DNA from 3 places in the Erwinia sp. 009765445 genome. Region 3 is predicted to be linked to each of the others. Evidence: predicted binding sites of a transcription regulator. Region 3 holds the regulator's gene; each other region holds the start of a gene.

Region 1 (3,278 bases), on a different contig from region 3:
GTAATACGGCCATCTTCGTAAAGCGCATTGTAGCCACCGTACGCATTCGCCTGCAGGATACCGCTGTACCCGGCAAGATGCTGCTGCGGATGTGTGCCCCTTCGGTCCGGCGAGTAAGCGAACCAGACTGCCGGCGGCAGCTGCGACCCGGCGTTGCGGTCATCCCGCACGTAGACCCACAGCCGGGCCGTGCGGGTTTTGCCGCTGCCCGGCTCCTGCACCGGCACCGGGATATCGTCGGTATGCACCTTGCCCGGCATCAGCACATACTGGCGCAGCAGGTCGTACAGCGGCGTCAGCAGTTCGCTGACCGCACCTGACCAGCGGCTGAGGGTGGCCCGGGTAAGTTCATTAGAAGGCCCTGTTGCAAATATCAGGCAGGGTTCTTTCGCATTAAGGGCAGCAGGGTGTCAAAAAATCCGTAATTGGCTGTTTTTTATGCAGCCAGAAGATAAAACTGTTCTGCCGGGGACAAACCGTCCCCGTGCTGATGCTCAAGCTGCCCTTTGCGTGGCATGTGGATGTTTTCGATACCCGTCAGGATAGTCTGTGCCCGCCGGAAAAATTTGAACCCCGTCATCAGTTTTATCCGGCGTTTAATGTTGCGGTGGTTCTGCTCCTCCAGGTTGTTCAGATACTTACTCTGCCTGACCTTAATACAGTTATCCTTCTCCCTGCCGGCATTCAGCTCTGCGAGGACAGCGGTGTTTGCTCCGCTTTTATCAGTGGTCACCACTTCAGGTTCGCCGTGCTGGCGGATGGCCTTGCGGAATAAACGTAAGGCGGCAGCCGCATCCCGCTTCGCGGTCAGCAGGAAATTAATGGTCTGCCCGGTAGAGATACTTCCACTGGCCCTTCACTCTGATATACGTTTCGTCCATTAGCCATCGTCCGGAGGGACGCCGTTTATAACGATGAAAAATCTTATCCAGAAGCGGTACCATGCGGATAACCCCCGGTGCAGGGGGAGTGGTCAACGATGACGCCACGCTCTGCCATTATCTCTACGTTGCCCAGCAGCCTGCTGCCGCTGAAAACGCGCGTATTTATTGATGACTTTATGGCATGGTTGAAAGCGCGGTAGCAGAACAGTTTTAAACTGCCGTTTATGTCATAAATCTGTAATATTTCGTACATTTTACTGTCACTAAACTGTCCTATTTTGCCTCCAGCAGCAATCATTATTCATACAAAAACGGCATAAAGCCTGACTTTTAATCCCCTGGAGGGAACATGACACTGATGCAAAAAACCGTGGCTCAATGTGTAGCTGTAGCCCTTTCTCTGACCGCTGTTTCCGCGTTCGCGGCCACTAACCTGACTGGCGCAGGCGGTACCTTCCCGGCTCCTGTTTATAACAAGTGGGCGGCAGTGTACAACACAGCTACCGGAGCACAGGTTAACTATCAGGGTATCGGTTCTTCCGGCGGCGTTAAGCAGATTATCGCTAAAACCGTCGACTTTGGTGCGTCAGATGCGCCGCTGAAAGATGAAGATTTGCAGAAAAACGGCCTGTTCCAGTTCCCTACCGTGATCGGTGGCGTGGTACTGGCTGTTAACATCCCAGGCATCAAATCTGGCCAGCTGATTCTGGACGGTAAAACCGTTGGTGACATCTACCTGGGCAACATCAAAAAATGGAACGACCCGGCAATCACCAAGCTGAACCCGGGCGTGAAGCTGCCTGACAGCAACATCAACGTGGTTCGCCGTGCTGACGGTTCTGGCACCTCTTTCGTGTTCACCAGCTACCTGGCAAAAGTGAACAGCGACTGGAAGAGCAAAATTGGTGTGGGCAACACCGTCAACTGGCCAACCGGTCTGGGCGGGAAGGGTAACGACGGCGTGGCCGCTTTCGTTCAACGTCTGCCTGGTTCAATTGGTTACGTAGAATACGCTTACGCCAAGCAGAACAGCCTGGCTTACACCAAGCTGGTAGATGCTGATGGTAAAGCCGTAGAGCCAAGCGAGAAGAGCTTCAGCAACGCGGCGAAAGGCGCAAACTGGAGTGAATCTTTTGCTCAGGACCTGACTTTCCAGAAAGGTGCTGATGCATGGCCAATCTCTTCCGCCACCTTCATTCTGGTGCAGAAAGAGCAGGCTAATGCCGAGAAGGGCGCAGCAGTTCTGAAGTTCTTTGACTGGGCGTACAAAAATGGTGGCAAAACCACTAACAGCCTGGACTACGCTTCCCTGCCAGATTCCGTGGTTGAGCAGATCCGTGCCGCCTGGAAAACCAACGTGAAAGACAGCTCAGGTAAAGCCCTGTACTAAGCTGATGTAGGGGCCGGATTATCCGGTCCTTGCTTTCGGGCGGCAGAGATGCCGCCCTTACACTTTCAATATCGAGAATTCTATGGCTGCAACCAAGCCGACATTTAAAGCCCCCGGTAAGCAGGGTGACATCATTTTCGGTGCGCTGGTCAAACTGGCTGCGCTGATTGTGCTGTTGCTGCTTGGTGGCATTATTGTTTCGCTCATTTTCTCCTCCTGGCCCAGCATTCAGAAGTTTGGCTTCTCCTTCCTGTGGACCAAGACCTGGGATGCTCCCAATGAACAATTTGGTGCGCTGGTTCCGATTTACGGAACGATCGTCACTTCCATCATTGCGCTGATTATCGCCGTACCGGTCAGTTTCGGCATCGCTCTGTTCCTGACGGAACTGGCGCCAAACTGGCTGCGCCGCCCTCTTGGCGTGGCGATTGAGTTGCTGGCGGCTATTCCCAGCATCGTCTACGGCATGTGGGGCCTGTTTATCTTCGCTCCACTGTTCGCGACTTATTTCCAGACCCCGCTGGGCGACCTGATGTCGAACATTCCAATCGTTGGCGCGCTGTTCTCTGGCCCGGCGTTTGGTATCGGGATCCTCGCTGCCGGGATTATCCTGGCGATTATGATCATTCCTTACATCGCCTCAGTGATGCGTGACGTTTTCGAACAGACGCCGGTGATGATGAAAGAGTCCGCTTACGGCATCGGTTGTACCACCTGGGAAGTGATCTGGCGCATCGTGTTGCCGTTCACCAAAAACGGGGTGATTGGTGGCGTGATGCTGGGCCTCGGTCGCGCTCTCGGGGAAACCATGGCGGTGACCTTTATCATCGGTAACACCTACCAGCTCGACAGCGCTTCGCTGTTTATGCCGGGCAACAGTATTACCTCCGCGCTGGCCAACGAATTCGCCGAAGCGGAATCCGGTGTTCATACTGCCGCGTTGATGGAGTTGGGCCTGATCCTGTTCGTGATCACCTTTATCGTGCTGGCCTGTTCCAAGCTGA
Region 2 (3,278 bases), on a different contig from region 3:
CGCAAATGAAACAGGGCAGTTTTCTGATTAACCTGGGGCGGGGTGGGCTGATTGAGAAACAGGCGCTGCTGGCGGCGCTGGAGGTTGGTCATCTGGCCGGAGCCGGGCTGGACGTGTTCTGGCAGGAACCGCCGGATCCGGAAGATGACCTGTTCCAGTACAACGTGGTGGCAACGCCGCACATTGGCGGCGTCACGGATAATTCACTGAACGGCAATGTGGCGGGCGTTTGCGAGAACCTGCGCCGCCTGCGCGACGGCGAAGAGATCCTTAACCGCTGGGCCTGACGTGCCCATCAGGCTCAGGAGAGCACGCGACGGTGAAGAACCGGGCCTGGCGTACCCTCCCGGCTCAGGAGTGTAAGTGGTCCATTCCCAACTGTGCCAGGTGCTGCGCCAGCTTTTTCGGCGCGGCTTCATCGCTGATAAGCCGGTCAAACACGCTGAGTTCGCCGATGCGGGCGGGCAGGACTTTACCGAACTTGCTGCTGTCGGCCACCAGAATTTTCTGGCGGGCGCGCTGCAGCGCCTGATGCTTCATCGGCAATTCGTTGAGGTTGTAGCAGGTAGCGCCCTGTTCAGCATCAATGCCTGCAGCGGAGATAAACGCCTTGCCCGGACAGAGGCTGTCCATCACTGAACCCTGTCCCAGCGGGGTGAAAATCGCATTATCCGCGTGAAATTCCCCGCCGTTCAGGATCACCTTACAGGCGGGTTTTTCTTTCAGGGCAAGGAAGGTGTTCATCGCGCAGCAGATAGCGATAAATTCCAGTTCGCCGTCGATGGCATCCACGACCCATGGCATGGTGGTGCCGCAGTCAAAAAATACCGTGTCACCAGGCTGGATGAGTGCCGCCGCCAGCTGACCTAACCGGCGCTTCTTCTCCACGTTGTGGGTCTGCTGATCGGTAACAAAGTAGTGACCCTGGCTGTTTTTCGGATCGCTGACGATATACCCGCCAAGCAGCACCACCGCAGAAGGCTGTTCGCTGATATCGCGGCGGATGGTCATCTCGGAAACGCCAAGCAGCTGCGCCGCCTCTTTCAGGTGGATCTTGTCGGTTCGCTGCAGCGCGTGCGCCAGTTTTTTTACGCGCTCGTCGCGCCGGGTTTCCATGGTCGGTGATTCCTGATGATCGGTTAATAGCCTTCGCCGGTAGCGCTGCTGTCCTGCACGATGGTGACGCCGGAGCTGGTGCCAATGCGGCTGGCACCCGCCTGGATCATGATTTCTGCGGTATGCCGGTCACGAACTGCGCCTGATGCTTTCACTTTCACCTCCGGCCCGACCGTTTCATGCATCAGGCGAACGTGCTCTTCGCGCGCTCCGCCGGTGCTGAAGCCGGTAGAGGTTTTCACGAAGGCGACCCTCAGCTCCCGACAAATTTCACAGATTTTAATGATTTGCGCCTCGCTGAGCAGGCAGGTTTCCAATATTACCTTCAATGGGATCGGGCCGCAAACCTCCCGCACCGCCTGTATGTCAGCCGTGACCGCCTGTATCTCACCGCTTTTCAGCCAGCCGACGTTAATCACCATATCGATCTCCTGCGCGCCGGCCTCGATTGCGGCTTGCGCCTCAAAGGCTTTGGCGCGGGTCAACCCGGCCCCCAGCGGAAATCCGATCACTGAACAGACCCTGACGTTACTGCCCTTCAGCTTTTCCGCGGCCAGCGGGACGTAGCCGGAATTCACGCAAACTGCATAGAAATTGTGCTGCAGCGCTTCTTCACACAACCGGTCAATTTGCTGAGTAGTGGCATCGGCAGCCAGCAAGGTGTGGTCGATAAAGCTGGCATAGTCACGGGTGGATAACGTCATGATCTTCTCCTCGCAGTAAATGTGAATGTTAAAATAATAACATTTCTCACTTGCCGTCAATGCCTTGTTTATGGCCTTTATCTGGAATTTTTAACGTGAGAGGGCTGTCACAAAATTCACATATGATCGTTGTTATTGTTATTTCTACAACATTTAATGAGCGAAATTTACAGGGGGAATCACAATGGATATTGCCGTTATCGGCTCGAATATGGTCGACCTGATCACCTACACCAACAGCATGCCTAAAGCCGGCGAGACGCTGGAAGCCCCCGATTTCGCTCTGGGCTGCGGCGGCAAAGGGGCCAATCAGGCTGTGGCAGCAGCAAAGCTCGGCGCTGCGGTGATGATGGTCAGCAAAGTGGGCGAAGATCTGTTTGCTGAAAACACGGTGAAAAATCTGCAGCAGTTTGGCGTGGAAACCCGCCATGTGACTGTTGCAGCAGGAACTTCCAGCGGCGTGGCGCCGATTTTTGTCGATGACCAGTCGCAGAACCGCATCCTGATCATCAAAGGGGCTAACGCGCATCTCTCTCAGGCTGACATTGATGCTGCCGCAGCGGACCTGAAGTGTTGCCGCCTGATAGTGCTGCAACTGGAGATCCCGCTACCCACGGTTTATTACGCCATCGATTTTGCCCGCCAGAACGATATTCAGGTGATCCTCAATCCGGCCCCGGCGGTTGCCGGGTTGGATATCGATTATGCCTGCCAGTGCGACTTTTTTATGCCGAATGAAACCGAGCTGGAGATCCTCACCGGCCTGCCAGTCGGCAGCGAAGAGGAAGTGCTGCGCGCCGGGCAGATGCTGCTGGCCCGTGGCCTGAAGAACCTGATTATCACTCTGGGCAGCCGAGGTTCGGTATGGATGCAGGGAGACACCGTCCATCGCGTCAGCCCGACGCCGGTCAAAGCCGTGGACACCAGCGGAGCAGGGGATGCCTTTATCGGCTGCTTTGCCCACTGCCTGGTAGAGCACGGCGATATTGCCCGTGCAATGGAGTCTGCTTCGGCTTATGCCGCCTGCAGCGTAACCGGTCGGGGAACCCAGCGCTCCTATCCCGATGCCGATACTTTTCAACGTTTTCTCAACGCCTGAGGATTGGCTATGCACCAGAACATTGTCCAGCAGCCTGACGGCTACCTGAATAAGACTCCGCTGTTCCAGTTTATTCTGCTGTCCTGCCTGTTCCCATTGTGGGGCTGCGCCGCCAGCCTGAATGATATTTTGATCACCCAGTTCAAGAGTGTCTTCGCCCTAAGTGATTTTGCCAGTGCCCTGGTGCAGAGTGCCTTCTACGGTGGCTACTTCCTGATTGCGATCCCGGCCTCGCTGGTGATCCGCAGTACCAGTTACAAGGTGGCGATACTGCTGGGGCTGGCGCTGTATATCGCTGGCTGCGTGCTGTTCTATCCTGCCTCGCACATGGCAACTTACACCATGTTCCTCGCGGCGAT
Region 3 (3,278 bases):
GGTATTAAAATGAATTTCATGCCGTCCCTGACTGAGCGTCTCCGCCTCACGCTGCAACAGCCACAACATCATCGGCACGTCGACTTTTTCCTGCAGATCCAGCGCCGGTGCCGCTTCAATGCGGGACAATGTCAGCAGTTGTTTCACCAACCCGTCCATCCTGCGGGTCTGCTCCTGCATGGTGTGCAGCGCCTTATCGCGAAGCGCGCCCTTCATATCCGACTCTTCCATCATCTCCAGATAACCCTGTAGCACCGTTAACGGCGTGCGCAGCTCGTGGCTGACGTTGGCAAAGAAATTGCGGCGCGCCCCTTCCAACTGATGCATCTGCGTCACATCGCGCGCTACCAGCAGCCACTGGCCTTCGCTGTACGGCATCACGCGGAATTCCAAATGGCGATGACTGTTCAGCACCAGGGTCAGCGGGCGGGAGAAATCGCGCTGGCGAAGATAGCGGGTGAACTCCGGATAACGCAGCAGGTTGAGGATGTTCTGGCCGTTATCCTCCGGCCAGCGCAATCCCAGCATCTGCTGTGCCAGGCCGTTACACCAGAAAATCGTCCCCTCTTCCGTAGTCAGCACCACCGCGTCGGGTAACGACTCCGCCCCGCTGCGGAAGCGCTTGATCAGGCTGCCCAGCTCGCGGCGACGCCGACGATTTCGCGCCTGCATCTGATAAAGGCCATAGAAGAGAGGTTCCCAGCTGCCGCGTCCGGCAGGAGGGGTCATGCTGCGGTCAACCCACAGCCAGTGAGATAAACGAAGTAAATTCGCGAAGTGCCAGCCTGATACGGCCAGCACGGAAATCAACAGCAGCCAGGGCAGGTAGCCAACCAGCAGCCCCAGCACCAGGGCGGGCATGCAGGCAAGCACCAGCTCAAACAGCAATCTCTTCCAGGAGAGGCGTTCCAACACGGTTAAGACTCCAGTGCGAACGATCAGTAGCGTGCAGAGAAACGATAACCTGTTCCGCGAACCGTCTGCACCATACGATCGTGCCCGGTGACTTCCAGCGCTTTACGCAAGCGGCGAATATGCACGTCAACGGTACGATCTTCGACGTACACGTTAGTTCCCCATACGTGATTAAGCAACTGTTCGCGGCTGTAAACACGTTCCGGATGAGTCATAAAGAAGTGCAGCAGTTTGTATTCCGTCGGGCCCATTTCCAGCGGCTGAGTCTCGGACATCACGCGATGCGAAGACGGGTCCAGGCTCAGTCCCTGCATCTCAATCATTTCTTCCACAGCCATTGGCGAGATACGGCGCATCACCGCTTTAATTCGGGCCACCAGCTCTTTTGGCGAGAACGGTTTGGTAATGTAATCGTCTGCGCCCACTTCCAGACCACGCACGCGGTCTTCTTCTTCACCACGCGCGGTTAACATCATCACCGGGATATCGCGGGTCATCGCTTCGCGCTTGAGATGTTTAATAAACTGAATGCCTGAGCCACCCGGCAGCATCCAGTCCAGCAGAATCAAATCAGGCCAGGGTTCGATCAGCAGATTGATGGCACTGTCGTAATCTTCAGCTTCAATAGGTTGATAGTCATTTTGCTCCAGAACGAAACACAACATCTCACGGATTGGGGCTTCATCTTCGACCACCAGAATGCGCTTAGCCATTATTGCTCCTGCTACTGTGACGGAATGTCACTGGATTTGCGGCGTCATTATGCGTCAGTTTTATGACAGTTTTATGAAAAAAGCACCGGTAAGAACACCGTTTTATAACACTTTTTTGAAGGTGCAAACGCCTTTCGCGCTGGGGTTTTTGCCGGGGCTGTTTATAATCGTCGGATCAGCTTTCCGCACCGAAGGGATCCCATGCGAGTGATTCATACCGCTGACTGGCATCTGGGCCAGTTTTTCTACACCAAGAGCCGGGCCGCAGAGCACCAGGCCTTTCTGGACTGGCTGCTGGCGCAGGCTGAAACCCATCAGGTGGATGCCATCATTGTGGCAGGCGATATTTTCGATACCGGCTCGCCGCCCAGCTACGCCCGCGAGCTGTACAACCGCTTTGTGGTCAGGCTGCAGCAGACCCAATGCCAGCTGGTGATCCTCGGCGGCAACCATGATTCAGTCGCCACGCTGAACGAATCCCGCGAACTGCTGGCCTGCCTGAATACTCGGGTGATTGCCGCAGCCAGCGATGACCCACGTGAACAGGTTCTGCTGCTCAATACCCGCGACGGCCAGCCTGGTGCCCTGCTCTGTGCTATTCCCTATCTGCGCCCGCGAGATATCACCACCAGTAAGGCGGGTCAGTCAGGTCATGAAAAACAGCAAACCCTGCTGGAAGCGATCACCATCCATTACCAGCAGTGCTGGCAGGAAGCGCAGGCTCAGCGGGAGGCGATGGACCTGCCGCTGCCGATCATTGCCACCGGGCATCTGACCACGATGGGCGTGACCAAAAGTGACGCGGTGCGCGATATCTATATCGGCACGCTGGATGCTTTTCCCGCGCAGGCCTTCCCACCAGCAGATTACATCGCGCTGGGACATATTCACCGTGCACAACGCATCGCCAACACTGAACATATCCGCTACAGCGGTTCGCCGATCCCACTCAGCTTTGACGAGCTGGGTAAGGAGAAAAGCGTCTTTCTGGTCGGGTTCACCGACGGCAAGCTGAGCAGCGTGCAACCGCTGAATATCCCGTTATTCCAGCCAATGCAGATGATTAAAGGCTCGCTGGAGGAGATCGAAAACCAGCTGGCGGAGATCCAACCGCGCGAAGATGGCAAAACGGTGTGGCTGGATATCGAAATTGTCACCGGCGCATGGCTGAACGATCTGCAACGTCGTATTCAGGAGATGACGCTGGAACTGCCTGTGGAAGTTGTGCTGCTGCGCCGCAGCCGTGAACAGCGCGAGCAGGCCATTGACCGTCAAAATAATGAAACGCTGAGTGAGCTGAGCGTGGAGGAAGTCTTCACCCGTCGTCTGGCGATGGAAACCGATGAAGAGCCGGAGCGGCTGGCCCGAGCCACCCTGCTGTTCAACCAGACGCTGGCCGAAATTGATGACGAGGAACAGCTGTGAAGATCCTGACGCTGCGGTTTAAAAACCTCAACTCGCTGAAGGGCGAATGGAAAATTGATTTCACCGCCGAGCCGTTTGCCAGCAACGGCCTGTTCGCCATTACCGGCCCGACCGGCGCGGGTAAGACCACGCTACTGGATGCAATCTGCCTGGCGCTGTATCACGAAACCTCCAGACTGGGAAAACTGTCGCAGTCGCAGAATGACCTGATGACGCGCGACACTT

The links. Region 3 encodes PhoB, which activates phosphate uptake and scavenging genes when phosphate is short. Its sites were predicted from a motif close to CTGTCATAAAACTGNCNNAT; they were not measured.
Region 1: a site for PhoB is predicted at 1,142-1,161, ahead of pstS (phosphate ABC transporter substrate-binding protein PstS). Genes of this name have one in related genera too.
Region 2: a site for PhoB is predicted at 1,925-1,944, ahead of rbsK (ribokinase). Genes of this name have one in related genera too.

Annotation. Positions count from the first base shown of each region.
Region 1 is NZ_JBYUWC010000021.1:335-3,612, forward strand. Features, by position in the region: partial or broken gene tnpC (IS66 family transposase) at 1-350, opposite strand, end outside; partial or broken gene AC3Y5R_RS20055 (IS6 family transposase) at 437-944, opposite strand; gene pstS (phosphate ABC transporter substrate-binding protein PstS) at 1,234-2,274, shown strand; gene pstC (phosphate ABC transporter permease PstC) at 2,357-3,278, shown strand, end outside.
Region 2 is NZ_JBYUWC010000003.1:252,051-255,328, reverse strand. Features, by position in the region: gene AC3Y5R_RS04595 (2-hydroxyacid dehydrogenase) at 1-287, shown strand, start outside; gene deoR (DNA-binding transcriptional repressor DeoR) at 352-1,116, opposite strand; gene deoC (deoxyribose-phosphate aldolase) at 1,140-1,820, opposite strand; gene rbsK (ribokinase) at 2,005-2,919, shown strand; gene fucP (L-fucose:H+ symporter permease) at 2,929-3,278, shown strand, end outside.
Region 3 is NZ_JBYUWC010000015.1:72,159-75,436, forward strand. Features, by position in the region: gene phoR (phosphate regulon sensor histidine kinase PhoR) at 1-915, opposite strand, end outside; gene phoB (phosphate response regulator transcription factor PhoB) at 939-1,628, opposite strand; gene sbcD (exonuclease subunit SbcD) at 1,830-3,053, shown strand; gene AC3Y5R_RS16935 (AAA family ATPase) at 3,050-3,278, shown strand, end outside.